Regions from separate parts of the Pseudomonas sp. CMR5c genome, predicted to be linked through region 2. Evidence: predicted binding sites of a transcription regulator. Region 2 holds the regulator's gene; the other holds the start of a gene.
What was found. The regulator sigma-54, encoded in region 2, starts transcription at its own class of promoters, with help from an activator protein. The targets are predictions, from matches to a motif close to ANTGGCATNNANNTTGCTNT.

Region 1 (14,607 bases), 620 kb from region 2:
CGCCAGGAACACCAGCTGCGCGCCACGCACGGCGAACTCCAGGGCCGGCGCCGCCGCTCCCAGGCCACCGCCACGCTCATCCACCACCAGCTTGAGTTGCTGTACGGTCTGCCCGGGCAATTGCAGTTCGTTCTGCTGCACGTCCTGGCCGTTCTGGGTCAGGCGATACAACAGGCCGTTGCCCAGCGGCTGCCAGGGCAGGCTGCTGTCGCGGCGCCCGTAGAGCCGGGCCGGGGCCAGGCTGTTGGCCTGCTTGAGTTCGACCCGTACCCGCTCGACGTTCAGGCCCATGGGCAATTGCCAGCTGTACTCGCCCGCCTTGGCCGCAGTGCCGGCCAGCGGCTGCGACCACACCAATGGCGATGGCTGGTTGCTGGTGGTGCTGCTCTGCAACTGCGCGGCAGTCAGCGCCGGCGCCACCTGCGCAGATTTCCACAACAAGCGCAGGTAACGCGCCGACTGCCCGGGCAACGCCACTTCATGCTGCTCGACCCGCTCGTCGGCGAACGACAAACGCGCGACCTGCCCTTCGCCCCAGGCCTGCCAGTGCCGCAGGTCGTCGCTGGCCTCGATGCTGAAACGCTGGAAACCGTCATGCTCGCTGCTCCAATCCAGGACCAGCTGCTGAAGCGGTGCCTTGATCGCGCTGGCATCGAGCAACCAGCCGCGCAGTACCTGCTGCTCCGCTTGCGCCCGCGCCTCGGGCTGCACCTCCACCAGGGTACCGTTGGTGCCCGACTGCACCCGCACGCTGGCCGGGCTGTCGCCGGCCTGGGCGGAGCTGTACAGCGGAAACCACTTCACCGCGCTGAGGCTGCGCTGCTCGCTGGCCTGGGCCTGTTGGCGGGCCAGGGCATAAGCCTGGGGCTCGCCGGCGGCATTGAATACCCGGATGTCGCGCAGGTCGGTCTGGCTGGCGCGCATCTGCACCGCCAGGGGCAGCTCCAGGCGGTACCAGGGACCTTCGCCGCTCAGGCTCAACGGCACCCGGGACTTGAAGTCCCCCGGTTGCTCCTGGGCCACGGCGGACAGCGCCACACACAGGCCCATGGCCCCCCACCAGCGCAGGTTCAGCTTCTGACTCAAGGCGACACTCCTTCATTCAACGACTTGCCGGCCTCAGGCTCGGCCTCCGCCCGCTTGGGCGGCAATGGGGCGAAATAACCCACCACCAGCAGCAGCGCCCCGACCCCGATGAACGAGACGATCCGCGCCAGGCCGCCACGGTTGCTCAGCTCCACCAGGAACAGCTTGGCCACCACCACCGCGATCAACGCCGCGCCGATCAGCCAGATCTCGCGGCGATGGCGCAGGTGCCCGCCGATCATCAGGCCCAGGGCGATCAAGGTCCAGACGATGGACAGCCCGGCCTGGACCATCATCGAGGCCAGCAGGGCATCGGGATGGAACGGCACCCCGCTCCAGTGATGGGCAGCGCGCATCACCATTACGGTGAAGAAGGCGAACAGCGAGACCCCGGCCACCAACTGCGTGCCACGCTCGGCGTAGTCACTGCGAATCGCCAGCTCCAGCGCCGCGCTACGGGCCCAGACATAGACCCCGAACAGGGCGAACAGCAGCCCCAGCTCCAGCGGGTTGAGCAACGGCAGGTAGGGCAGCGGATCGGCGCGTCCGTCGCTGAACAGGTTGGCCAGCCAGAACCAGCCAAGCATCAGCACCGCCAGGGGTAGCGCGGCATACAGGCGATACTCCCGGGAGTGGCCGGCCACCGGCCACGGCCAGTTGCGCGGCGCAGCCATCGCCACCAGGTACAGGCTCGGCAGGATCGCCCAACCCAGCCAGCGCCAAGCGTTGTACTGCTCGGACAACAGCAGCAGGCCATAACGCAGCTGCAGCGCCAACACGCCAATCAACAACCAGCAACCCAGCACATGGGCGACGCTTGCCACCCGCGCCGGCAGCAGCGCAGCCAGGCGCCGCAGGCTGAAGAAATGCACGGCGAACAGCGCCGTCCAGGCCAGCCAGCCGAAATCTGCCGCCGGGTTGTAGCGGCTGGTCCAGCAAGCCATCAGCACCAGCCCGCCAGCCGGGATCAACAGGCTGCCCAGCAAGCCCAGGGACTTCCATTGCAAACGTACCGCCAGCAGCGTGGCTAGCAATACGCTGGCCGTAGCCAGCGCCAACAGCAGCGCCGGCTGCCAATGCACGGGAGCGAAACGCAGTACTTCCTTGATCCAGGTGAACGCCCACCAACAGGCACCCCAGGCCAGCAGCAAATCGGCCAGGCGGCCCAGGGCCAGGGCGTCGAACGCCGAGCCATGGTTGCCCCGCTGCAGGCGCCAGGCCCCCACCAGCGCCGCCAGGGCCAGCACCATCGGCGTCCAGAAGTCGCCATTGGCCAGGGGCCGCACGCCCTCAGCCAGCGCCGCGTAGAACCAGTCCGAACCGACCAGCAGGAAGGCGCTGCCGCCGATCACCTGCAACGCCAGGCCGAAGAAGAAACTCACCCGCTGCTGCAGGTACAGGCTCAACCAGATGATCAACAAGCCACTGGCAGCCCAGACGCCGCTGGCGGTGCGCCACGGCAGGACGAACAGCACCGCCAGGTTGATCAGCACCAACCCCGCCAGCAGCACCACCGACAGGCCACGCAGCAAACGCGGATCGTCGCGCACCATGGCATCGCGCGAGGCCACCAGCATGCCGCCGATCAGCGCCAGGCCGATCAGCGAGGCGCTCATCAACCCGCTCCAGCCACTGCTCAAGACCCCACCGGCATCGCCGTCCGCGCCCTTCAGGTGCAGCAGGAACAACGCGCCCCCGAGCAACTGGATGGCGAACGCACTGAACAGGAACGTCCGCGATTGCAGGCGCAAGCCGACGAACAGTGTCGCCAACCCTGCCAGGGCCCAGCTGATGGCCGTGCCCTGGGCGGCGAAGAACAGCGGCGCCAGCAGATACAGGAAGCCCAGGCCAGCCACCGCCAACAGTGGGCGGATGCCTTCTTTCAGCCAGTTCGGCAGTTGCTCCTGCGGCGTGCGCCGCAACTGGTCGAAGCTGAACAGCAGGGCGCCACCGAGCAGCAACGCCCCCAGGGGCGCACCGGACAGCAGGCTGGTACTGGCAAAGCGCAGTTCATTGAGGAAGGCCGCGGCAGAACCTGCCTGCAGCAGCAGGGCGAAGGCCTGGGCCAACGAGCGCCGCTGGCGCATGCCGAGCCAGAAGATCCCGGCGCCCTCCACCGCCCAGGCGGCGGTGGTCCAGCGCGCATCCAGGCCCAGGGGAATGGCCAGGCTGGCGAAGATCACGCCCAGGGCCAGGCAGGTCTCGCCCAGCAGCAGGGCCCGGCCACCCATCAACAAGCGGGCCAGCAGCATGTACACCAGGCCCAGGGCCAGGGCGCTGAAGGACGCGGCCAGCTCCAGGTGCTGGACCAGCGCCAGTTGCAGGCCGAAGCCCACCAGCGGAGGACCGAAGAGCATGCTGCCGTCGACGTAGTCGCCCTTGCGCGCCGACCATTGCAACAGCGCCTGGCGGTCACCATCGGCGGGGGCATCGTTCAGGTCCAGCAGCTTGCGCCGGGTGAACAGCAGGCCGATGGCCAGGTACATGAGGAAGAACAGGACCAGGAACGGTTCGGTGCTCCACAACAGTTCAGGGGTATAGGAACGCATGCCCCAGGCGAAACCGATGCCGAAGGTACCGACGAAACCGATCAGGTTGAGCAGGCGCCAGGCCTTGAACCAGGCAATGGCGAGGATGCCGGCGTTGAGCAGGGCGAAGTAGCTGAACAACGCCACGTGGCTGCCTGCGCCGGTGGAGGTGAGGATCGGCGCCGCGAACCCGCCTAGTGCCGCCGCGGCGGCCAGGCCCAGGGCATCCTGGGTGATGGCCAGGATCGCCGAGAACAGCGTCACCGCCACCAGCAGGCCCAGGGCCGCGGAAGGATCGAGCAACGGGTGCAGGCGCATGGCTGCGAACACGGTCAGGTACAGCACCGCGATCCCCGTGCCCTGGAGCATCAGCGCATAGGCACCGTTACGTCGGCGCAACCACCAGCCCAGGCCCAGCAGGCCCAGGGAACAGGCCGCGACCCCGGCATAGCGCAACTCGATGGGCACCACCACGCCTTCGGTGGCGTAGCGCAGGAGGAATGCCAAGCCGAGGAATAACAGCACCACCCCGACCCGCAGCACGGTGTTGCCACCGAACAGCCAATTGCGCGCACCGCTGATGGCGCGCTCGATCAGGTTCGGCTCGTACTCCACGGGTGCTGCCGGCGAAGGTGCCGGCTGCGGTTCGGCTTGCCGCTGCGGCTGCGAACGCCAGGCCGAGTCAGGCAGCGGCTCGCTGACGGCAGCCGGGGTGGCGGCGGGAGGCAGTTCCCAGACCAGGTCCGCGGTGGTGGGCGCCGGCTGCACGGGGAGGATCTCGTCGAGGACGAACTGCGGCGGTGCGGCCGGCTCGGGAACCGGAGCACTGGCGACCTGGACCTCGGGAGCCGGGGCGTTGCTGGCCTCGGGCTGGGCCACAGGTTCGGCCGGCGAGCCGTTGCCGGCTTCCAGCAGTTCCAGACGCTGGCCCAGCCGGGACAAGTCCTGCCTGGCTTGCTGCAGCTCAAGCTGCTGGCCAGCCACCTGCTTGTGCAACAGGCCAAGACGAAAGGCCAGGCCAACCGCCAGTCCGAGGAAAGCGCCAATCAGTGCATCGCCCAAAGACTCATCGACGATCCACCCCAACACCGCGCCCAGCAGCATGAACATCCATTGCATGTGTCGACATCCCTAAACAGTCCGGTAACGGACAGGTCCAGCTGTTGTTGTTTTACCGCTTCGGCCGCGGCCCTGCCTGTGCGGGGCCGCCATTGACATTGGAAGCCGGGCACGAGCGACGAGGCACGGGCCGGGACAAAAACGCTGCCCAGTATATCGACAAGGCCCGGCGAACGCCGGGCCTTGCTCACAGTTCCAGCGCCTGGCCGGCGGGCTTACTCCAGGGCCTTCCAAATCTCCGTGGCGTACTCGCGAATGGTCCGGTCCGAAGAGAACCAGCCCATTCGCGCACTGTTGAGCACCGCCGAGCGCCACCATTCCTTGGAATCGTGCCAGCGCTCCTCGACCCGGGCCTGGGCATTCCAGTAGGCATCGAAGTCGGCACAGACCAGGAACCGGTCATGGTCCACCAGCGAATCCACCAGGCCGGTATAGCGCGACGGATCGTCCGGGGAGAACACCCCGCCACGGATCGCCTGCAGGACATCGTTGAGCCGGTGGGACGCGGCGATATCCGGCGCCGCGCTGAACTCGCCGTTGCGCTTGCGTGCCTCCACCTGCTGGGCGGTGAGGCCGAAGATGAACATGTGCTCGGCCCCGACCCGCTCGCACATCTCGACGTTGGCGCCGTCCAGGGTGCCGATGGTCAAGGCGCCGTTGAGGCCGAACTTCATGTTGCTGGTGCCCGAGGCCTCGAAACCGGCGGTGGAGATCTGCTCCGACAGGTCGGCGGCGGGAATGATGCTTTCCGCCAGGCTGACGTTGTAGTTGGGCAGGAACACCACCTTGAGCAAGCCACGCACCGTAGGGTCGTTGTTCACCGTGCGGGCGATATCGTTGGCCAGCTTGATGATCAGCTTGGCCTGGTGATAACTGGCGGCGGCCTTGCCGGCGAAGATCTTCACCCGGGGCACCCAGTCGGTTTCCGGCTCGGCGCGGATCGCCTGGTAGAGCGCCACGGTATGCAGCAGGTTGAGCAACTGGCGCTTGTACTCGTGGATACGCTTGACCTGCACATCGAACATCGCCGCCGGGTTGACCGCGATCCCCAGGCGCTCATGGATGATCGCCGCCAGGGCCCGCTTGCTGTGCAGGCGCTGCTCGGCGAACTGTTTGCGAAACGCCGGCTTGTCGGCCAGGGGCTCGAGCGCCAGCAGCCGGTCCTCGGGACTGTCGAGCAGCTCGGGGCCCAGGGCGTCCACCAGCATCTGGGTCAGTTGCGGGTTGGCCTGGTACAGCCAGCGGCGGAAGGTGATGCCGTTGGTCTTGTTGTTGATCCTTTCGGGGTACAGCTTGTGCAGTTCGGAGAACACCGTGCTACGCATCAGCTGGGTATGCAGGCCGGAAACGCCATTGACGCTGTGGGAGCCGAGGAACGCCAGGTTGCCCATGCGTACCCGGCGGCCGTTGTCCTCTTCGATCAGCGATACCGCCCGCAGCACGTCGAAATCATGCAGGCCCTTGGCCCTGAGCGAATCGATGTGCTGGGCGTTGATCAGGTAGATGATCTGCATGTGCCGTGGCAGCAGGCGCTCCATCAGGCCCACCGGCCAGGTCTCCAGGGCCTCTGGCAGCAAGGTGTGGTTGGTGTAGGCCAGGGTTTCCACGGTGACCTGCCAGGCCGCATCCCAGGCGATGCCATGCAGGTCCACCAGTTGGCGCATCAGCTCGGCCACGGCGATCGACGGGTGGGTATCGTTGAGCTGGATGGCCGCATGCTCGCCGAGGCTGAGCACCGAATCGTGCATGTTCTTGTGCCGGCGCAGCAGATCCTGCAGGGACGCCGAGACGAAGAAGTATTCCTGGCGCAGGCGCAGCTCCTGGCCAGCCTCGGTGCTGTCGGCCGGGTACAGCACCCGCGAGATGCTCTCGGCCCGCGCCACTTCGGCCACGGCGCCCAGGTGGTCGCCGGCGTTGAAGCGCTCCAGGTGCAACTCCTCCATGGCCCGTGCCCGCCACAGCCGCAGGGTGTTGACGCTGGCACCGCGCCAACCCACCACCGGGGTATCGTAGGCCACCGCCCGCACGGTTTCCGCCGGCCACCAGACCTGGCGGGTCGCGCCGCTCTCGTCGACCACGGTCTCGACACCGCCGCCGAAACCTATGGAGTAGATCACCTCGGGACGCTCGAACTCCCAGGGGTTGCCGAAGTCCAGCCAGTGCTCGGTCTGCTCCTGCTGCCAGCCATCGACTATGGCCTGGCGGAACAACCCGTGTTCATAACGGATGCCATAGCCATGGCCGGCAATCCCCAGGGTCGACATGCTTTCCATGAAACAGGCCGCCAGGCGCCCGAGGCCGCCATTGCCCAGGGCCGCGTCGGGCTCCAGCAGGCGAATGCGCTCCAGGTCCACGCCCAGGTCCGACAGGGCTTCGCGGGCCACGTCCAGCAGCCCGAGGTTGCTCAGGCTGTCGACCAGCAAGCGGCCGATCAGGAACTCCAGGGACAGGTAGTACACCCGCTTCTGGCCCCGGCGATAGATCTGCCGGGTGTGATCCATCCAGTGATCGACCATGTGGTCCCGGGCCGCCAGGGCGATGGCCTCGAACCAGTCATGGTCGAAGGCGTGGTCCGGATCCTTGCCGACCGCATAGGTGAGTTTGGTCAAGACGGCTTCACGAAAAGCCGCTACCTCCGTGTCGCGAACAGGGGATTCCTGAGTCATCGTTAAGACCTCTGACGAGATACACAGTGAGCATGGAATTGACTGAGCCTAGTCGGTCTGACACGAGGTGAAGGCTCTGGTTCGGCCTTGATTCAAATGACCGGGCAAAAAGCGCCGTCCCCCGCTCCAGCGGTGAAAAAGCAAGCAGAGGTCGTACCAGCACGAAATAACTGGCACATCAGTACGAAAAATCCGACGCAAAGTTGTTCAAAAATCCAGCAGTCCCGGTATGATCGCGCGCCCCCGAAAACATGCCGGAACCCACCTTGATGAACTCCAACCTGATTGCCGCCGCGGAAATCGATCGCCTCGATACCTGGGCCAAGTACTCCGCGCCCATGTGCGGTTCCTGCATGTCCAGTTGCTGCACACTGCCAGTGGAAGTGAAGATCAAGGACCTGATCCGCATCGGCATCGTCGACGAGTTCGAGCGGGGTGAGCCGGCGAAGAACATCGCCAAGCGCCTGCAGAAGGAAGGCATCGTCGAGCGCTACAACCAGAAGTCGGAAATCTTCACCTTGCAGCGCATGAGCAACAACGACTGCCTGTATCTGGACCGCAAGAGCCGCCTGTGCACCATTTACGACAAGCGCCCCGATACCTGCCGCAACCATCCCAAGATCGGCCCGCGCCCAGGCTACTGCGCCTACAAGCCCAAGCCCCTGGAACGCCCGAGCAACACCAGCCGACGGACCCTGGAACGCTTCTGATCCCCGCCCGCCCTCTACAACTCTGCCGCCGCTGTCGTTGTAGATACCGTCTTGGCCGGTAACGGGCAAGACGGTCCCTACAGGTTTTCTCCAGGCATAAAAAAACGCCCCCGGCCTTGCGACCGGGGGCGTTTTTCATTCAGCCAGTCTTAGTTGGACTTGGCTTTCTTGGCAGCGCGGGTACGCTCGCCTTCGTCGAGGATCTTCTTGCGCAGACGGATCGACTTAGGAGTCACTTCGCACAGCTCGTCGTCCTGGATGAATTCCAGGGCCTGCTCGAGGGTGTGGCGAACTGGTGGTACCAGGGCGATGGTCTCGTCCTTGCCGGAAGCACGCATGTTGTCGAGCTTCTTGCCTTTGGTCGGGTTCACGCCCAGGTCGTTGTCACGGCTGTTCAGGCCGATGATCTGACCGTTGTAGATCTCCTGGCCGTGCTCGACGAACAGCTTGCCGCGCGCCTGCAGGGTTTCCAGGGAGTAGGTCAGGGCCTTGCCGGTTTCAACCGATACCAGAACACCGTTCAGGCGGCCGGACATGTGGCCGGACTTCATGGTGTCGTAGCGATCGAAAATCGAGGTCAGGATGCCTGCACCGTTGGTCAGGGTCAGGAACTGGTTACGGAAACCGATCAGACCACGGGCTGGAATGTTGTATTCCAGGCGTACACGGCCCTTGCCATCCGGCGCCATGTTGGTCAGGTCGGCTTTACGCAGGCCCATCTCTTCCATGACCTTGCCCTGGGATTCTTCAGGGATGTCGATGGTCACGTTCTCGAACGGTTCCTGCTTGGTGCCGTTCACTTCGCGGATGATCACTTCCGGACGGCCTACAGCCATCTCGAAGCCTTCGCGACGCATGGTTTCGATCAGAACCGACAGGTGCAGCTCACCACGGCCGGAAACCTTGAACTTGTCGGCCGAGTCGCCTTCTTCAACGCGCAGGGCAACGTTGTACAGCAGTTCCTTGTCCAGACGCTCCTTGATGTTACGGGAGGTCACGAACTTGCCTTCTTTACCGCAGAACGGCGAATCGTTTACCTGGAAGGTCATGGAAACGGTCGGCTCGTCGACGGTCAGCGGCTTCATCGCTTCGACGTTGTTCATGTCGCACAGGGTGTCGGAGATGAACAGCTCCTCGAAACCGCTGATGCAGACGATGTCGCCGGCAGCGGCTTCTTCAACGTCCACGCGGTGCAGGCCGTGGTGACCCATCAGCTTGAGGATACGGCCGTTGCGCTTCTTGCCTTCGGTGTCGATGGCGACAACCGGGGTGTTCGGCTTGACGCGACCACGGGCGATACGGCCAACACCGATCACACCCAGGAAGCTGTTGTAGTCCAGGGCAGAGATCTGCATCTGGAACGGACCGTCACGGTCGACGCTTGGCGCAGGTACGTTGTCGACGATCGACTGGTACAGCGGGGTCATGTCTTCGGCCATGTCGGTGTGGTCCAGACCGGCGATGCCGTTCAGGGCCGAGGCGTAGACCACTTTGAAGTCCAGCTGTTCTTCGGTAGCGCCCAGGTTGTCGAACAGGTCGAAGATCTGGTCCAGAACCCAGTCAGGACGAGCGCCCGGACGGTCGACCTTGTTGATCACCACGATCGGACGCAGGCCGGCTTCGAAAGCCTTCTTGGTCACGAAACGGGTTTGCGGCATAGGGCCGTCTTGAGCGTCGACCAGCAGCAGCACGGAGTCGACCATGGACATTACGCGCTCAACTTCGCCGCCGAAGTCGGCGTGGCCGGGGGTGTCCACGATGTTGATGTGGTAGCCGTTCCAGTTGATGGCGGTGTTTTTGGCCAGGATGGTAATGCCGCGCTCTTTTTCCTGGTCGTTGGAGTCCATCACGCGCTCGTCGTTGAGCTCGTTGCGCTCCAGGGTGCCGGACTGGCGCAGGAGTTTGTCTACCAGGGTGGTCTTACCATGGTCAACGTGGGCGATGATGGCGATGTTGCGTAGATTTTCGATCACTTGTGTATCTCGATCAGAGGATTCGGTGTGCTGACCAGTGCGGGCAGCGATGGACAGTAGATTCAGGCCTTGCCGTTACAGCTTGACGGCGGCGTCGGGGGGCCGGTGACGCAAGCCACAGGCGAACAGCCCCGGGCATTTAGCTCGGTCTATAAACGCGCACATTGGCATGTCCCTCGCTGAGCAGATGGTGAGCATGCAGGCGACTCATGACGCCTTTGTCGCAATACAGCAGGTACTGGCGGTTGGGGTCCAGCTCCTTGAAACGAGCGTTCACCGCATAGAACGGCAGCGCTTGCACTTCGATCCCCGGCAGTTCCAGCGGATCGTCTTCCTGGGCATCCGGATGGCGGATGTCGATGACGATCTGGCCGGCCAGGGCTTCGTCGACTTCCTCGACCTTGAGGTCCTGGCCCAGCTCGTCGATCACGCGATCGATCGGCACCAGCTTGGCCCGCTCGATCGCTCGCTCGAGCACGGCCATGTCGAATTCTTTCTCTTCATGCTCGACGCGATGGCGCTTGGCATTGGTCTTGGGGTTCACCGAGATGACCCCGCAGTATTCCGGCATGTGCCTGGCGAAATCGGCGGTGCCGATCTGGTTGGCCAGGTCGATGATGTCCTGCTTGTGGCTGGCGATCAGCGGCCGCAGCACCAGCTTGTCGGTCACGCAGTCGATCACCGACAGGTTCGGCAGGGTCTGGCTGGAAACCTGGGAGATCGCCTCGCCGGTGACCAGCGCGTCGATGTGCAGGCGCTCGGCGATGCTCGAGGCGGCACGCAACATCATACGCTTCAAGATGACGCCCATATGACTGTCGTCGACCTTGCCCAGGATCTCGCCGAGCACTTCCTCGAACGGCACGCTGACGAACAGCACGCGCTGGGAGCTGCCGTACTTCTTCCAAATATAGTGCGCGACTTCCATCACGCCCAATTCGTGGGCACGACCGCCCAGGTTGAAGAAGCAGAAATGCCCCATCAGGCCGCGGCGCATGATCTGGTAGGCCGCCACGGTGGAGTCGAAGCCGCCGGACATCAGCACCAGGGTCTGTTCCAGGGCGCCCAGCGGGTAGCCGCCGATGCCGTTGTGCTGGCTGTGGATCACGAACAACCGTTGGTCGCGAATTTCCATCCGCACTTCGATTTGCGGCTCTTTCAGGGAAATTCCCGCCGCACCGCACTGCCGGCGCAACTGGCTGCCGACGTACTTTTCCACATCCATGGAGCTGAATTCATGCTTGCCGGCACGCTTGCAGCGCACGGCGAAGATCTTCCCTTCCAGGGCGTGGCCGAAGTGCTGCTTGCACTTGGCGACGATGTCGTCGAAATCCCCCAGGGGGTATTCATCGACCTGCAGGAAATGCGCGATGCCGGGCATGCAGCGCAGGCGCTCGGTCATCTCCTTCAGGGCCTTGGGCTCGCTGACGGCGGTTTCCAGCTCGAGGTTGTCCCACACACCATTGACCACCACGGCCGGGTCCAGGTCGCGGAGCACGGCACGGATGTTCTTGGCCAGCTGACGGATGAAACGCGTCCGTACCGGGCGGCTCTTGATGGTGATTTCCGGGAAAACTTTAACGATTAGTTTCATGAAAACAGCGCGCGCTGGGCCAGCCGAAAAAGGGGGGCGCGGATTATAGCGGAAATTGCTCAAGGTTTAACCAGTTAATGTGCAGAAGGTTTTCAATGCACCAAAACGGGTCATTCATTCGAATAAGCGCTACATTGCAGTGCGCAAAAAGCCGGCGTTCGTTGCCATGGGTCGCACAAAGCGTGGTTTTGGAGCACAAAACCCATCCCAGGGCACTGGCATGCAATTTGCTCCCTTGTGAGGCAGGTTGCCATGGCAGAGTATTCGCGCCGGCATCACCCACATTCTAAGGGCACTCCAACATCAAGCCCGAAGCCACCCCGGAGGACACTATGTCGAAGTCGGTTCAACTCATCAAAGATCATGACGTCAAGTGGATTGATCTGCGCTTCACGGACACCAAGGGCACTCAACATCACGTGACCATGCCGGCTCGTGATGCGCTGGATGAGGACTTCTTCGAAGCGGGCAAGATGTTCGATGGTTCCTCCATCGCTGGCTGGAAAGGCATCGAAGCCTCCGACATGATCCTGATGCCGGACGACGAGACCGCCGTGCTCGACCCGTTCACCGAAGAGCCGACCCTGATCCTGGTGTGCGACATCATCGAGCCTTCGAGCATGCAGGGCTACGACCGTGACCCACGGGCGATCGCCAAGCGCGCCGAAGAGCACCTGAAGGCCACCGGTATCGGCGACACCGTATTCGCAGGTCCAGAGCCTGAGTTCTTCATCTTCGACCAGGTGAAGTTCAAGTCCGACATCTCCGGCTCGATGTTCAAGATCTACTCCGAGCAAGGCTCGTGGATGTCCGACCAGGACGTGGAAGGCGGCAACAAGGGCCACCGTCCAGGCATCAAGGGCGGCTACTTCCCCGTGCCACCGTTCGACCATGACCACGAAATCCGTACCTCCATGTGCAACGCACTGGAAGAAATGGGCCTGACCGTCGAAGTCCACCACCACGAAGTGGCGACTGCCGGCCAGAACGAAATCGGCGTCAAGTTCAACACCCTGGTGAAGAAGGCCGACGAAACCCAGACCCTGAAGTACGTGGTGCACAACGTGGCCGACGCCTATGGCCGCACCGCCACCTTCATGCCAAAACCGCTGTACGGCGACAACGGCTCGGGCATGCACGTACACATGTCGATCTGGAAAGACGGCAAGAACACCTTCGCTGGTGAAGGTTATGCCGGCCTGTCCGATACCGCCCTGTACTTCATCGGCGGCATCATCAAGCACGGCAAGGCCCTGAACGGCTTCACCAACCCGGCCACCAACTCCTACAAGCGCCTGGTGCCAGGCTTCGAAGCTCCAGTGATGCTGGCCTACTCGGCCCGTAACCGCTCCGCTTCGATCCGTATCCCTTACGTGTCGAGCCCCAAGGCCCGCCGTATCGAAGCACGCTTCCCGGACCCGGCTGCAAACCCGTACCTGTGCTTCGCCGCACTGCTGATGGCCGGCCTGGACGGTATCCAGAACAAGATCCACCCAGGCGATGCCGCGGACAAGAACCTGTACGACCTGCCGCCTGAAGAGGCCAAAGAGATCCCGCAAGTTTGCGGCAGCCTGAAGGAAGCCCTGGAAGAGCTGGACAAGGGCCGTGCGTTCCTGACCAAAGGCGGCGTTTTCAGCGACGACTTCATCGACGCCTACATCGCCCTGAAAAGCGAAGAAGAGATCAAGGTCCGCACCTTCGTGCACCCACTGGAATACGAGCTGTACTACAGCTGCTGATCCGGTAGCGCTCGCGCAAGCGGCGTGATCGAAAGGCCTCCTTCGGGAGGCCTTTTTCATTCCCGGCACAAACGCCCCGGGGATTTTCCGTGGGCGTCCCGCCAGCTTGCAGGCATCATGGCCAGCCCATTACCCACCCGGAAGCCCGCCGATGAAATCTTCCCTGAGCCTGTTTCTCGCCCTGGCCTGCGCCCTGTCCGCCAGCCTGGCCCGGGCCGATGACAGCCCGGCCAGCCTCGCCCCACTACTGGGCAGCATCGCTGAACGCCTGACACTCGCCGAGCAGGTGGCCTTGAGCAAATGGGACAGCCACAAGGCCGTGGAAGACCGGCCCCGGGAGCAACAGGTGATCGCCGCAGCCACGGCCCAGGCTGCCAGCCATGGCCTGGATGAAGCCATGGTGGAGCAGTTCTTCGCCGCGCAGATCGAGGCCAACAAGCTGGTGCAATACGCCAGGCTCTCGGCCTGGAACCTGCAAGGCCGGGCTCCGGACACTCCCCGCCAGGACCTGGCCGGACAGATCCGCCCGCAACTGGACCAGCTGCAAAAGCGCCTGCTGCAACAACTGGCCAGCTTCGCTCCCCAGCGCAGCGACCCGCACTGCCCGCAGTGGCTGGCCCGGGCCAACCAGGCCAGCGCCGGCGAACCGCTGCGCCAGCTGGCGATGATCCGGGCCACCGCCGAATTATGTGTATTCAAAGGTTAACCACGCCCGCCCCTGCCCGGTGCGCCCCTATGCTGAGGGCTCACCAGGAGGATCCGGACCATGCGTATCGCTGCTTTATGGCTGCTGTGGATAACCCTGCTGCCGGCTGATGCGGCCCTCTATCACCCCACCGCCGGCCATTGCACCGGCAGCGACCGAGGATCCAGCGACTGGCCGTCTTCGAACAGGGCACCGGCCGCCTGCCAGACCAGCCAGAGGCAGGCCTACCGCCGCCTGCAGCTCAACGGAGTGCAGGAGCAGGGCGCGCTGCGGGCCAACAACGGCAGCTTCAGCGTCCAGGTAGACCTGCACCCGCCGCTACAGCCGTCCCATCGCCTGCGCCTGCTGCTGGATGGCGAGCCTCACGGCGCCCCTGGCCGTGGCCCGCAGTTGCATTTGTCGAACCTCGACCGCGGCCTTCATCGCCTGGCGGTGCAAGTCCTTGAGGGCGAACAAGTCCTGCAGCAAAGCGCGGAAATCAGTTTC
Region 2 (14,607 bases):
CGCACGCGGTTGGCGGCCTTTTCCAGGGCCTCGCGCTGTACCGGGGTGATGCGGGTCAGGGCCAGCTCCAGGCGGGCACGGTCGAGGATCAGGTCATCGATGGCCTTGGCCTGGACGCCATCGAAACGCTGGGTGAACTCCACCAGCGCCGCGTCACCGCGCTCGCGCACGGCCTTGATGATGTCGAGCACACGCTGGTTGACCGCGTCGTCGGACACGCTTTCCCAGCTCAGCAGATGATCCAGATGTCGGGCGAAATCCGCATCGGCAGCGTTGAGTCGGCGAATTGCAGTGGGAGCGGTCATAGCGAAGGCCTCATTGATTGGCGAATGCACAAAAGGACAAGCTTGGTTTTGCATGACTCAGGCGCCGCAAGACTACCAGGCCATCCGCGTGGGCACCTGAGCATGCTGGGTATGACGCGGATAGATGGGCGCGGCTCGGGGGCCACGCATGTGAGTCAGCCGCGGTGTCGCGATTCCACTGCCTTGCGCAGGGTATCGATGAGCAACTGGATGCGGGCGTGCTGCATCTTCATGGATGCCTTGTTGACCACCAGGCGGGAGCTGATGGTAGCGATCAGTTCCTGGGGTTCCAGGCCATTGGCTCGCAGGGTATTGCCGGTATCGACCACGTCGATGATCTTGTCCGCCAGGCCGATCAGCGGTGCCAGCTCCATGGAACCATAGAGCTTGATGATGTCCACCTGGCGACCCTGCTCGGCGTAGTAGCGCTTGGCCACGTTGACGAACTTGGTGGCGATCCGCAGGCGGCCCTTGGGCTCCTGGGCACCGATGGCGCCGGCAGTCATCAACTTGCACTTGGCGATCTGCAGGTCCAGCGGCTCGTACAGGCCCTGGCTGCCGTACTCCATCAGGACGTCCTTGCCGGCCACCCCGAGATCAGCGGCGCCATGCTCGACATAGGTCGGCACGTCGGTGGCACGCACGATCAGCAGGCGTACATCGTCCTGGGTCGTGGGGATGATCAGTTTGCGGCTCTTGTCCGGATTCTCGGTTGGCACGATGCCCGCTTCAGCCAGAAGCGGCAGCGTGTCGTCGAGGATACGGCCCTTGGACAGTGCGATGGTCAACATGAGTAACGTAAGTCCTTATGCGGCGACTGATGCCCGGACGCAAACGGCGCCAGACATGCGTCGAGCCTGAAGACAGGCTCGACGTGGAACAAGAATCTGTGGCACCTCCCTGTGCCCACGGCAGGCTAGCCCGGTACGCGGCGGATCTTCGCGCCCAGCATCTGCAGCTTCTCTTCGATGCATTCGTAGCCACGGTCGATGTGGTAGATGCGATCGATCAGGGTATCGCCTTCGGCCATCAGGGCCGAAATCACCAGGCTGGCCGAAGCCCGCAGGTCGGTGGCCATCACTGGCGCGCCCTTGAGCAGGTCGGCGCCGGTGACGATGGCGGTGTTGCCTTCGACCTGGATCTTGGCGCCCATGCGGTGCAACTCGTACACGTGCATGAAGCGGTTCTCGAAGATGGTCTCGATCACCGCGCCAGTACCCTCGGCAATCGCGTTCAGGGAAATGAACTGCGCCTGCATGTCGGTCGGGAACGCTGGGTATGGAGCGGTACGCACGTTGACCGCCTTGGGGCGCTTGCCGTGCATGTCGAGCTCGATCCAGTCGCCGCCGGTGGTGACTTCGGCGCCCGCTTCCTTGAGTTTTTCCAATACGGCTTCAAGGATGGTCGGATCGGTATCCTTGACCTTGACCCGACCACCGGTAACGGCGGCGGCCACCAGGTAGGTGCCGGTCTCGATACGGTCAGGCATGACCTTGTAGGTGGCCGAGTGCAGGCGCTCGACGCCATCGATGGTGATGGTGTCGGTGCCAGCGCCGGAGATCTTCGCACCCATGGCGATCAGGAAGTTCGCCAGGTCGACGACTTCGGGTTCGCGGGCGGCGTTCTGCAGCACGCTGCGGCCCTTGGCCAGGGCAGCGGCCATCATGATGTTCTCGGTACCGGTCACGCTCACGGTATCGAAGAAGAAGTTCGCGCCACGCAGGCCGCCTTCGGGGGCACGGGCCTTGATGTAGCCGCCTTCGACGTCGATCTGCGCGCCCATGGCTTCCAGGCCGCGGATGTGCAGGTCCACCGGACGCGAGCCGATGGCACAGCCGCCAGGCAAGGCCACTTCGGCTTCACCGAAGCGCGCGACCATCGGGCCCAGCACCAGGATCGAGGCACGCATGGTCTTGACCAGCTCGTAAGGCGCCACCAGGGTCTTGATGGTGCGCGGGTCGATCTCGACGCTGAGTTTCTCGTCGATCACAGGCTCGATGCCCATGCGACCGAACAGCTCGATCATGGTGGTGATGTCGTGCAGGTGCGGCAGGTTGGCCACGGTGACCGGGCCATCGCACAGCAGGGTTGCCGCCAGGATAGGCAGCGCGGAGTTCTTGGCCCCGGAAATGCGGATCTCGCCATCGAGGCGAGCACCGCCGGTAATAATCAATTTATCCATAAGAGTCTCGACGCCCTTGGGCTCAGGTGCGCTCGGCCCAGGCCGCGCGGCTGAAAAATTTCATGGTGATCGCGTGGATGCTGCCATTGGCAATCCATGGATTCAAATGGGCATAGATGCTCTGCTGACGCTTAACCGGGCTCAAGGCCGACAGTTCGTCGCTAATCACGTTCAGCTGAAAGTTGCAGCCTTCGCCCTCAACTTCTACCTGAGTTCCGGGCAGCTTTCCCTCGAGAAAGCTCTTCACTTCGTTGGCCTGCATGCTCAACCTCAATCGGCGCCCTGTGCGCGCGGGTCGGACATCATACAAAAAAGCCCCGCGCCTGCGAACCCCGCATAAGCAGGACTCTGACGGGGGGCTTTGCGTGACCCTGTGGCGACTAGGGCTGCGCGAGGATCTCGGTCACCCCGGACACCTCGGCGATTTCCTTCATGCCGTCCGGAAGCGCATGCACGCTCACGGCCTTGCCCAGCGCCTGGGCGTCACGCATGAAGGCCAGCAACAAGGCCAGGCCGACACTGCTGGAGCGCTCTACCGCCGAGCAGTCGAGCACCAGCGCCGAGGCCTGGCTCGACTTGATCAGCGCCTGACCCTGCTTGCGCAGGCCCGGGCCGCTGCGATAGTCCAGCACGCCGCTGATCAACAGCTCCCCGGCGGTACCGAGGCGTACGCCCGCCTCGCTCATTGCTCGGCCTTTGGCGCGGCGTTGTCGGTAGCTTCCTTGGCCTTGGCCACTTCGCCGGCCCAGCCATCGATGGTCTTGTCCAGGTTGTTGCCGTTGCGCTGCATGGCATCGGCGAATTGATCGCGGAACAGCTTGCCGATATTGATGCCATTGATGATCACGTTACGAATTTTCCACTCGCCGCTGATCTTCTCCAGGGTGTAGGACACCGGGTAGATCGCCCCGTTGTTGCCCTTGACCTGCATGTCGACGCTAGTACGGGTACCGCTTTCATCCTTGGGAGGAGAAATGGTGATGCCCTGGTTGTTGTATTCCAGCAGCGCGTTGCCATAGAACTGGATCAGGCTGCGCTTGAAGTTCTCCTGGAAGCGCGCCATCTGCTCCGGGGTGGCCTTGCGCGAATACTTCACGGTCATGATGCTGCGGGAGATGCCATCGGCATCCACCGCCGGGCCGACAATGCCGTTCAGGGAGTTGTAGAAGTCGTTCGGGCTTTGCTTGTACTTCTCTTTATTGGCGGCAAGATCGGCCAGCAGGCGGTTGGTAGTGTCCTGCACCAGGTCATGGGCGGAGGTCGGGCTCGCCGCATTGGCCAGCAACGGCAGCGCAGCGAGCAGCACCAGCAGGCCACGTCGCAAGATAGAAATCATCGAAAAACTCCTCATTTGGCGTCTTTGCTAACGGTATTGAGCAGGAATTTACCGATCAGGTCTTCCAATACCAGCGACGACTGAGTGTCGTGGATGGTTCCACCATCCTTGAGCAGGGCCTCTTCCCCACCCACGCTGATACCGATGTATTTCTCACCCAACAGGCCAGCAGTCAGGATAGATGCAGTGGAGTCGGTCGGCAGGTTATCCACGCGCTTTTCCAGTTGCATCGTCACCCGGCCAGTGAAGCTGTCGCGGTCCAGATCGATTGCCGTGACCTTGCCGATGGTCACCCCGGCCATGGTCACCTTAGCTCTGACCGTCAAACCGGCGATATTGTCGAAATAGGCATAAAGTTTATAAGTATCGGTGCTCGCGGTCGGAGACAAGCCACTGACCCGCAGGGCAAGCAACAGCAAAGCCAGGATGCCGGCCAGCAGGAAAAGGCCGACACCGATTTCCAGGGTGCGGTTTTGCATCAGAAATCTCCAAACATCAAGGCGGTCAGAATAAAGTCCAAGCCCAGTACGGCCAACGAGGCGTACACCACGGTCTTGGTAGTGGCACGGCTGATCCCCTCTGAGGTGGGCTCACAGTCGTAGCCTTGGAATACGGCGATCCAGGTCACTACAAAGGCGAAGACGATGCTCTTGATCACGCCATTGAGCACGTCACTACTGAAATTCACGCTGTTCTGCATGTTCGCCCAGTAGGAGCCTTCATAGACCCCCAGCCAGTCGACGGCCACCCACGAGCCCCCCCAGATACCCACCACGCAGAAAATCATGGCCAGCAAGGGCAAGGAGATGAAACCGGCCCATAGGCGCGGGGCGATGATGTACTTGAGCGGATCGACACCGATCATCTCCAGGCTGGAGAGCTGCTCGGTGGATTTCATGTTGCCGATCTCGGCGGTCAGTGCCGAACCGGCGCGCCCGGCGAACAGCAGCGCGGTGACTACCGGCCCCAGCTCGCGCAGCAGGGTCAGGGCGACCATCTGGCCTACCGCCTGCTCCGAACCGTAGCTGGAGAGGATGTTGAAGCCCTGCAGCGCCAGCACCATGCCGATGAAGATCCCCGACACGACGATAATCACCAGGGACATGACGCCCACTGAATGCAGTTGCTTGACCAACAGGCCGAAACCACCGCCGATGCTGCCGCGACCGAGCAGCGCATGGAACAGGAACAGGGTGGAACGCCCCAGTACCGCCAGGACATCGATGCCTGAGCGACCGAAGAGACGAATCCTCTCGATTAGCGATATCTTGCGCATCAGCGCTTCCCCAGAAGATCTGCGCGGTAGTCCGGCGCTGGAAAGTGAAACGGTACCGGGCCGTCGGGATCGCCCTTCATGAATTGCCGGATACGCGGATTGTCGGAGTCCATCAACTCGGCAGGAGTTCCCTGGCCCAACACCTGGCCATCACCCACTACATAGAGGTAGTCGGCGATGCTCGCGGTTTCCGCCAGGTCATGGGACACCACGATGCTGGTGATGCCCAGGGCATCGTTGAGCAGGCGAATCAGGCGCACCAACACCCCCATCGCGATCGGGTCCTGGCCCACGAAAGGCTCGTCGTACATGAGGATCTGCGGATCCAGGGCGATGGCCCGGGCCAGGGCGACCCGGCGCTTCATGCCGCCTGAAAGTTCGTCGGGCATGAGGTCGACGGCCCCACGCAGCCCCACTGCCTGCAGCTTGAGCAGGACAATGTCACGAATCATTTCGTCAGGCAGCTGGGTGTGCACCCGCAGCGGAAAGGCCACGTTCTCGAAGACATCCAGGTCGGTGAACAGCGCACCGCTCTGGAACAGCACGCCCATCTGCTTGCGAGCATCGAACAGATCGCTGCGCGAGAGCGTCGGCAGGTTCTGGCCATTGACCCAGACCTCGCCGCTGCTGGGCCGCAACTGCATGCCCATCAAGCGCAGCAGGGTAGTTTTCCCACAGCCGGAAGGCCCCATGATGCCGGTGACCTTGCCCCGCGGAATACGGATATCCACGTTATTGAATATGCTGCGCGCACCGCGCTTGAAGGAAACGCCCTTCAGCTCGACCGCGTAAGCGTTGTCGGCACTCATCTAAACTCCTTGCGATGCAGCCTAACACTCGGACGCTAGGCTCTCTCCCGAGAGCACGTGCCCCTGGGCAGGCCGAACTGGCGGCGAACTATATCACTGCTGATGCAGAGCCCCCAAGGCCGAAGCCATGACCGTTCAGGTATAGGACAGGCAAAATCGCCGGATTCTCTGCGCAAGTAGACAAAGGCTGACGAACTTGCGTGAGGGATTCGATCATTACCGTTATAATCGCCGCCTTTTCATCGGGCTATACGATTTCAGACATGAGTCAATCCAGCGACCTGATTCAATCGGCACAACGCACAATTCGCCTCGAAATCCAGGCAGTAGAGAGCTTGCTGCCTCATATCGACGCAGATTTCGTTCGTGCTTGCGAGATGATTCTGGCCAGCAAAGGTCGAGTAGTAGTGGTCGGCATGGGCAAGTCCGGGCATATCGGCAACAAGATCGCCGCCACCCTGGCCAGCACCGGCACCACGGCGTTCTTCGTCCACCCGGCCGAAGCCAGCCATGGCGACATGGGCATGATCACCCGCGACGATGTGATCCTCGCCCTCTCCAACTCCGGCTCCACCAATGAAATCGTGACCCTGTTGCCACTGATCAAGCGCTTGGGCATCCAACTGATCAGTATTACCGGCAACCCTGATTCACCGCTGGCCAAAGCCGCCGACGTCAACCTCAACGCCCATATCGAACATGAGGCCTGCCCGCTGAACCTGGCACCGACCTCCTCGACCACCGCCGCCCTGGTCATGGGCGATGCCCTGGCCGTGGCGCTGCTGGAGGCGCGCGGCTTCACCGCCGAAGACTTCGCCTTCTCCCACCCCGGTGGTGCACTGGGGCGTCGCCTGCTGCTGAAGGTCGAAAACATCATGCATGCCGGCGAACAGCTGCCCCAGGTCCAGCGCGGCACCCTGCTCAAGGACGCCCTGATGGAGATGAGCCGCAAGGGCCTGGGCATGACCGCTATCGCCGAGGCCGACGGGCGCCTGGCCGGGGTCTTCACCGACGGCGACTTGCGCCGCACCCTGGACCGCAACATCGACATCCATCACACCACTATCGATGAAGTCATGACCCTGCGCGGCAAGACCGCACGCGCCGAAATGCTGGCAGCCGAAGCCTTGAAGATCATGGAAGACAATCGAATCAACGCACTGATCGTGGTAGATAACGAGGATCGCCCGATCGGCGCCTTCAACCTGTCCGACCTGCTGCGCGCGGGAGTGATGTAAATGAATGACGACCTGCTGCAACGCGGCAAGCACATCAAGCTGGCGGTCTTCGACGTCGATGGCGTGCTGACCGACGGGCGCCTGTACTTCCTCGAGGATGGCAGCGAATTCAAGACCTTCAACACTCTCGACGGCCAGGGCATCAAGATGCTCATGGCAGCCGGAGTACAAACCGCCATCATCAGCGGTCGCAAGACGCCAGTAGTGGAGCGCCGGGCCAAGAACCTGGGAATCCCTCACCTGTACCAGGGCCGCGAAGACAAACTGGTGGTATTGGACGGGCTTCTCGCCCAACTGGGCCTAAGCTATGAACAGGTCGCCTATCTGGGCGATGACCTGCCCGACCTGCCGGTGATCCGCCGCGTCGGCCTGGGCATGGCGGTCGCCAACGCAGCCCCGTTCGTCCGCGAGCATGCCCACGGCACTACAACGGCACGGGGCGGCGAAGGCGCTGCCCGCGAGTTCTGCGAACTGATCCTGCATGCCCAGGACCGCCTCGAAGCAGCCAACGCTGCTTATTTATAGGGTCCCACCGATGCTGAGCAAAAAGATTCGCAACATCCTGATCTTCGGGACCATCGCCCTGCTGTTCGCGGCGGTCGGTTACTGGAACATCAGCCCTGAGCGGTTTCTCGACAAGCCAATGGTGCAGGTCGACGAAAGCGCCATCGACTACTTCGTGATCAACGCCCACAGCGTGCAGTACCTGCCCGATGGCAAGCTGCAGTACGAGATGACCTCGGACAAGGTCGAGCACGTCAAGGCCAGCGAAGTGACCCTGCTGACCAAGCCGGACCTGCAGATGTATCGCGGCACCACCTATCCGTGGCATGTCCAGAGCGAGCGTGGCGAGGTCAACCCCGATGGCACCGAAGTCGAGCTGATCGACTCCGTCCGCGTGGCCCGCACCGACGAGAGAAATCGCAACCTGCTGATCACCACCAGCCGCATGACAGTATTCCCGCAGAAGCAATATGCGCAGACCGAGCAAGCCGTTAGAATCGACGGCGCCGACGGCGTGACCACTGCCAAGGGAATGAAAGCGTATTTGAAAGACGGCAGGATGAACCTGCTATCGAACGTAAGAGGACAGTATGAGGCTCGTTAAAACCCTCCCTATTTTGCTCAGTCTGGGCGCAGCACTGGGAAGCGTGAGCGCCTGGGCTCTGCCGAACGATAGCCAACAGCCGATCCGCATCCAGGCCGATGACGCCCAGCTCGACGACAAGAATGGCGTGGCCACCTACAAGGGCGACGTGATCATCACTCAGGGCTCGATGAAGATCACCGGCAATACCGTGACCATCACCCGGGCCAAGACCGGTGAAATCGACGTAGTGACCTCGGTGGGCAACCTGGCCTACTTCGAGCAACTGCAGAAGCAGACCGATCCGAAGCCGGTCCAGGCCTATGCCGTGACCATCCAGTACCATGCCCAGCAAAACCGCATCGTGCTGATCGACAAGGCCAAGGTCATCAACGACGGCAACACCACCGAAGGCGAGAAGATCGTCTACGACACCGTCAAGCAAGTGGCCAACGCCGGTCGCGCCAACGGCAGCTCGGTTACTGCGCCACGTCCGCGAATCGACATGGTCATCCAGCCGAAAAAGAAAACCGACGAGCAAAAGGCCCAGTAATGGCAACTCTCAAAGCCCAGCACCTGGCCAAGAGCTACAAGAGCCGCCAGGTCGTGCGTGATGTCAGCCTGTCCATCGACAGCGGCCAGATCGTCGGCCTGCTTGGCCCCAACGGTGCCGGCAAGACCACCTGCTTCTACATGATCGTGGGCCTGGTCCAGGCCGACCAGGGCCGAGTCCTGATCGACGACCTGGACGTCAGCCACCAGCCGATGCACGGCCGCGCCCGTGCAGGTATCGGCTACCTGCCCCAGGAAGCCTCGATCTTCCGCAAGCTGTCGGTGGCCGACAACATCATGGCCATCCTCGAGACCCGCAAGGAACTGGACAAGGCCGGCCGTCGCCAGGAGCTGGAAAGCCTGCTGCAGGAATTCCACATCAACCACATCCGCGACAACCTCGGCATGAGCCTGTCCGGTGGTGAGCGCCGCCGCGTGGAAATCGCCCGGGCCCTGGCCACCGCCCCCAAGTTCATCCTGCTGGACGAACCTTTCGCAGGCGTGGACCCGATCTCGGTCGGCGACATCAAGCAGATCATCCACCACCTCAAGGCCAAGGGGATCGGCGTGCTGATCACCGACCACAACGTCCGCGAAACCCTGGACATCTGTGAGACCGCCTATATCGTCAACGACGGACAACTGATCGCCGAAGGCGACTCCCAGACCATCCTGGCCAACGAACTGGTCAAGGAAGTCTACCTGGGCCATGAGTTCCGCCTGTAAGGGCTGAGGTGCAGGACCCATTGCCTGGGCGCTGGGAACGATAAAACCCCACAAACTTTATTGTTACAGCGCTCTAGGCAAACACTTCAGTTTCAGGCATATAATTTGCTTATGTTTGGCGCTCCGGCGCCCTGTAGTGGATGGCGCATGTGCGCCGGCAATTAAGGTGTTAAGCCCCTGCCATGAAACCATCGCTAGTCCTGAGAATGGGCCAGCAGCTGACGATGACACCGCAGCTGCAACAGGCCATCCGCCTGCTCCAACTGTCGACCCTGGACCTGCAACAGGAAATCCAGGAAGCCCTGGAGTCCAACCCGATGCTCGAACGCCAGGAAGAGGGCGACGACTTCGACAACAGCGACCCCCTGGCCGACAACACCGAGTCCAAACCCAACACCGAGATCCAGGAACCCTCCTACCAGGAAACCACCCAGACGGTGGACAGCCTCGAGGACGGTGAATGGAACGAGCGCATCCCCAACGAGCTGCCGGTGGATACCGCCTGGGAAGATGTGTACCAGACCAGCGCCAGCAGCCTGCCCAGCAGCGATGATGACGAGTGGGACTTCACCACCCGCACCTCGGCTGGCGAAAGCCTGCAGAGCCACCTGCTCTGGCAGCTGAACCTGGCCCCGATGTCGGACACCGACCGCCTGATCGCAGTGACCCTGATCGACTGCATCAACAACCAGGGCTACCTGGACGAAACCCTGGAAGAGATTCTCGAAGCCTTCGACCCCGAGCTGGATATCGAGCTGGATGAGGTCGAGGCCGTGCTGCACCGCATACAGCAATTCGAGCCGGCCGGCATCGGCGCCCGCAGCCTGGGCGAATGCCTGCTGCTGCAACTGCGCCAGTTGCCGGCGAGAACACCTTGGCTGGCCGAGGCCCAGCGCCTGGTCAACGACTACATCGACCTGCTGGGCAGCCGCGACTACAGCCAACTGATGCGCCGCATGAAGCTCAAGGAAGACGAACTGCGCCAGGTCATCGAACTGGTCCAGAGCCTCAACCCGCGCCCGGGTTCGCAGATCGAGTCCAGCGAAGCCGAGTACGTGGTTCCTGACGTCATCGTGCGCAAGGACAACGAACGCTGGCTGGTGGAGCTGAACCAGGAATCCGTGCCACGCCTGCGGGTCAACGCCCAGTACGCCGGGTTCGTGCGCCGCGCCGATACCAGTGCGGACAACACCTTCATGCGCAACCAGTTGCAGGAGGCCCGCTGGTTCATCAAGAGCCTGCAGAGCCGCAATGAAACCCTGATGAAGGTCGCCACCCAGATCGTCGAGCACCAACGCGGATTCCTCGAGTACGGCGACGAAGCGATGAAGCCCCTGGTCCTGCACGACATCGCCGAAGCGGTGGGCATGCACGAGTCGACGATTTCCCGGGTGACCACGCAGAAATTCATGCATACCCCACGGGGCATATATGAGCTGAAATACTTTTTCTCGAGCCACGTCAGCACCTCCGAAGGCGGTGAATGCTCGTCTACGGCGATCCGCGCGATCATCAAGAAACTGGTGGCTGCGGAAAATCAGAAAAAGCCGTTGAGTGACAGCAAGATCGCTGGTTTACTGGAGGCACAAGGTATCCAGGTAGCCCGCCGGACCGTCGCCAAGTACCGCGAATCCCTTGGGATCGCGCCTTCCAGCGAACGCAAGCGGTTGATGTAGCCGCCGGGCTGGCCACAGCGTTTCGGAGTGTGCTTGAAACCCGCCGAGCGATGACCGGGCAAGGTAGCCCGATCGATGTGCAGGCTGGTTTCAGACACAGTCTAGGTGGCAGGCAAAACGGCCTGCCGCGTTATGCACTGGCAACGAAGGAGAAGCTGTATGCAAGTCAACATCAGTGGACACCAACTCGAAGTGACTGAACCTCTGCGCGTCTACATCGGCGAGAAGCTCGACCGACTGGAACGCCATTTCGACAAGATCACCAATGTGCAGGTCACCATGGCCGTCGAGAAGCTGAAGCAGAAAATCGAGGCGACCCTGCACATCCACGGTGGGGAGGTCGTCGCCAATGCAGAACATGACGATATGTATGCCGCAATCGACCTGCTCACGGACAAGCTTGACCGCCAACTGAAAAAGCATAAGGAAAAGCAACTCCACCTTCTCCAAGGCACGGGTCGCTGATACTCCCCTCCCATGATCCGACTTGAAAGCATCCTGACCCCCGGCCGTTCCCTGGTGAACGTGCCGGGCGGCAGTAAAAAACGCGCCCTCGAACAAATTGCCAACCTGATCAGCCGTGAAGTGCCTGATCTGGAGATGCAGGACGTATTCGAGAGCCTGATCGCCCGCGAGAAACTCGGCTCCACCGGGTTCGGCAACGGCATCGCTATTCCCCACTGCCGCCTCAAAGGCTGCGAGTCCCCCATCAGCGCGCTGATGCACCTGGACGCCCCGATCGACTTCGATGCCATCGACGGCGCTCCCGTGGACCTGCTGTTCGTACTGCTGGTCCCGGAGGCCGCCACCGATGCGCACCTGGAACTGCTCCGGCAGATCGCCAGCATGCTCGATCGCAAGGAAGTTCGTGAGCGGCTGCGCAGCGCCACCAGCAACGAAGCCTTGTACCAGGTCGTGCTGGACGAACAGAACGGTCGGTAACCATGCGTCTGATCATCGTCAGCGGCCGTTCCGGCTCAGGTAAAAGCACCGCCCTCGATGTTCTGGAGGACCACGGCTACTACTGCATTGACAACCTGCCAGCCGGCCTGCTGCCCGAGCTGGCCGAACGCGCGTTGATCCATACCGAATTGGCGCAACCGCTGGTGGCGGTGTCCATCGACGCCCGCAACCTGCCAAGCCACCTGTCGCGCTTTCCGGAGCTGCTGGAAGAAGTTCGCAGCCGGCACATCCAGTGCGATGTGCTGTACCTGGACGCCGACGAGGAAACCCTGCTCAAGCGCTTCTCGGAAACCCGCCGGCGCCATCCCTTGAGCAGCGCCAACCGCTCGCTGGCCGAGGCCATCCATGACGAGACCCAACTATTGGGGCCGATCGTCGACCTGGCCGACCTCAAGGTCAACACCACCAACCTCAATCTCTACCAGCTGCGGGATACCATCAAGCTGCGGCTGTTGAACCAGCCCGAGCCAGGCACTGCCTTCCTGGTGGAATCTTTCGGATTCAAGCGCGGCATGCCGGTGGACGCCGACCTGGTGTTCGATGTGCGTTGCCTGCCCAACCCGTACTGGAAACCCGAACTGCGCGCCCAATCCGGACTGGACGCTCCCGTGGCCGAGTACCTGGCTGCGCAACCGGATGTCGAAGAGATGTTCCAGGACATCTCCAGCTACCTGCTCAAGTGGTTGCCACGCTTCGCCGCCAGCAACCGCGCCTACGTGACCATCGCCATCGGCTGTACCGGCGGGCACCATCGTTCCGTGTACCTGACCGAGCGCCTGGGCCAGGTCCTGCAAAAATCCCTGAAGAACGTCCAGGTTCGCCACCGCGACCTTAGCTGAAAGGATCTACCCCGCGATGCCAGCTCTGGAAATCGAGATCATCAACAAACTGGGCCTGCATGCCCGCGCATCAGCCAAGTTCGTCGGCGTCGCTGGCCAGTTTCCCTGCCAGATTCGCGCTGGCCGGACGCCGGAATCCATGGTCGACGGCAAGAGCATCATGGCCATGATGATGCTCGCCGCCGGCAAAGGCACCAAGATCCATCTCAAGACCGAGGGCGAACAGGAACAGCAAGCGCTGGATGCCCTGGTCGCCTTGATCAACAACTACTTCGACGAAGGCGAGTAAGCCTGCCCGGGCATTGCCCAGCCGGCACTCAGGAGAGTGCCGTGTCCATTACCATCATCAGGCAGAAGCCGATACACAAGCCAAGACTGGCAAGCTTTTCGTGACCATTGCGCCGGGACTCGGGGATCACCTCATGAGTCACCACCAACAGCATGGCTCCGGCCGCCAGGGCCAACCCCAAAGGCAACAGCACCTGTGCCAAGCTCACCAGCCAGGCACAAAGCAGGGCGAACACTGGCTCTACCAGGCCAGAAGCAGCGCCGATCAGGAACGCCCTGACTCGCGACATTCCAGCACCTGCCAACACCAGAGCGATCACCAGCCCTTCCGGCACATCCTGCAGCGCGATACCCATGGCCAGGCTATCCGCATCGGCCATGCCGCCGCCGGCCGACACTCCGACCGCCATGCCTTCGGGAATGTTGTGGGCAATGATGGCGAAGACGAATAACCAGATCCGCGGCGCGATGACTGGATGCTCCGGCGTGCCCACCAGGGTCTCCGAACTGCCGCCGGAAATCTTCAGGTCCACCAGGAACAGGCCGAGGGCACCCAGCATGATCCCGGTACAGACCAGGCCACTGGCGCCCCAGGCCGACAGCCCCAGCTCCTGGGCCGCTGCGATGCCCGGCACGATCAGCGAAAACGCCGTCGCCGCCAACATCACTCCAGCGCCAAAGCCGAGCAAGGTATCGCTCACCGCGATCGGCATCTTGCGGATCACCAGCACCGGCACCGCTCCCAGCGCAGTACCCAAGGCGCAGATCGCGCCGCCCTGCAAGGCACGCAACAAACGCGGTTCCAGGTTCAGCCAGTTGAGCCCCTGAGCCACCAGCAATGCGGTACCCGCCAACAGCAGCAGCGAACCGAAGGCATAACGAAACATCCGTCCGCTGCTGATCGCCAATGTCTCTGTGCCCATAGTCGACCTTATTTATTATCCAAGGAAAAATCAGGCCATCGCGGCGTGGTAACGCTGGGCGACTTCTGGCCAATTGATCACGTTGTAGAAAGCATTAATGTATTCGGGCCGGCGATTCTGATAGCGCAGGTAGTAGGCGTGCTCCCACACATCCAGGCCAAGAATCGGTGTGTTGCCATTCATCAGCGGACTGTCCTGGTTGCCGCTGCTCTCCACTACCAGGGTTTTCTCCGGAGTCACGCTGAGCCAAGCCCAACCGCTGCCAAAACGGGTCAGCGCGGCCTTGGTGAAAGCCTCCTTGAAGCTCTCGAACCCACCCAAATGCCGGTCAATGGCCTGTGCCAGTGCACCATCGGGCTTACCCCCGCCGGCAGGCGTCATCACCGCCCAGAACAGCGAATGGTTAG

Region 1: the regulator sigma-54 is predicted to act here: its motif matches at 11,891-11,910, upstream of glnA (glutamate--ammonia ligase).

The regions. Positions count from the first base shown of each region.
Region 1 covers NZ_CP027705.1:415,212-429,818, reverse strand. The annotation lists gene C4K40_RS01985 (DUF3999 domain-containing protein) at 1-1,086, opposite strand, end outside; gene C4K40_RS01980 (DUF2339 domain-containing protein) at 1,083-4,733, opposite strand; gene C4K40_RS01975 (glycogen/starch/alpha-glucan phosphorylase) at 4,949-7,399, opposite strand; gene C4K40_RS01970 (YkgJ family cysteine cluster protein) at 7,666-8,109, shown strand; gene typA (translational GTPase TypA) at 8,259-10,082, opposite strand; gene thiI (tRNA uracil 4-sulfurtransferase ThiI) at 10,222-11,676, opposite strand; gene glnA (glutamate--ammonia ligase) at 12,009-13,415, shown strand; gene C4K40_RS01945 (chorismate mutase) at 13,567-14,121, shown strand; gene C4K40_RS01940 (hypothetical protein) at 14,182-14,607, shown strand, end outside; gene C4K40_RS01935 (bifunctional transcriptional activator/DNA repair enzyme AdaA) at 14,600-14,607, opposite strand, start outside.
Region 2 covers NZ_CP027705.1:1,037,627-1,052,233, reverse strand. The annotation lists gene hisD (histidinol dehydrogenase) at 1-305, opposite strand, end outside; gene hisG (ATP phosphoribosyltransferase) at 461-1,096, opposite strand; gene murA (UDP-N-acetylglucosamine 1-carboxyvinyltransferase) at 1,222-2,487, opposite strand; gene C4K40_RS04750 (BolA family protein) at 2,510-2,749, opposite strand; gene C4K40_RS04745 (lipid asymmetry maintenance protein MlaB) at 2,868-3,173, opposite strand; gene C4K40_RS04740 (phospholipid-binding protein MlaC) at 3,170-3,823, opposite strand; gene mlaD (outer membrane lipid asymmetry maintenance protein MlaD) at 3,835-4,302, opposite strand; gene mlaE (lipid asymmetry maintenance ABC transporter permease subunit MlaE) at 4,302-5,099, opposite strand; gene C4K40_RS04725 (ATP-binding cassette domain-containing protein) at 5,099-5,908, opposite strand; gene C4K40_RS04720 (KpsF/GutQ family sugar-phosphate isomerase) at 6,172-7,146, shown strand; gene C4K40_RS04715 (HAD family hydrolase) at 7,147-7,671, shown strand; gene lptC (LPS export ABC transporter periplasmic protein LptC) at 7,682-8,254, shown strand; gene lptA (lipopolysaccharide transport periplasmic protein LptA) at 8,241-8,786, shown strand; gene lptB (LPS export ABC transporter ATP-binding protein) at 8,786-9,511, shown strand; gene C4K40_RS04695 (RNA polymerase factor sigma-54) at 9,694-11,187, shown strand; gene hpf (ribosome hibernation-promoting factor, HPF/YfiA family) at 11,347-11,652, shown strand; gene ptsN (PTS IIA-like nitrogen regulatory protein PtsN) at 11,665-12,129, shown strand; gene rapZ (RNase adapter RapZ) at 12,132-12,989, shown strand; gene C4K40_RS04675 (HPr family phosphocarrier protein) at 13,006-13,278, shown strand; gene C4K40_RS04670 (ZIP family metal transporter) at 13,307-14,200, opposite strand; gene C4K40_RS04665 (superoxide dismutase) at 14,231-14,607, opposite strand, start outside.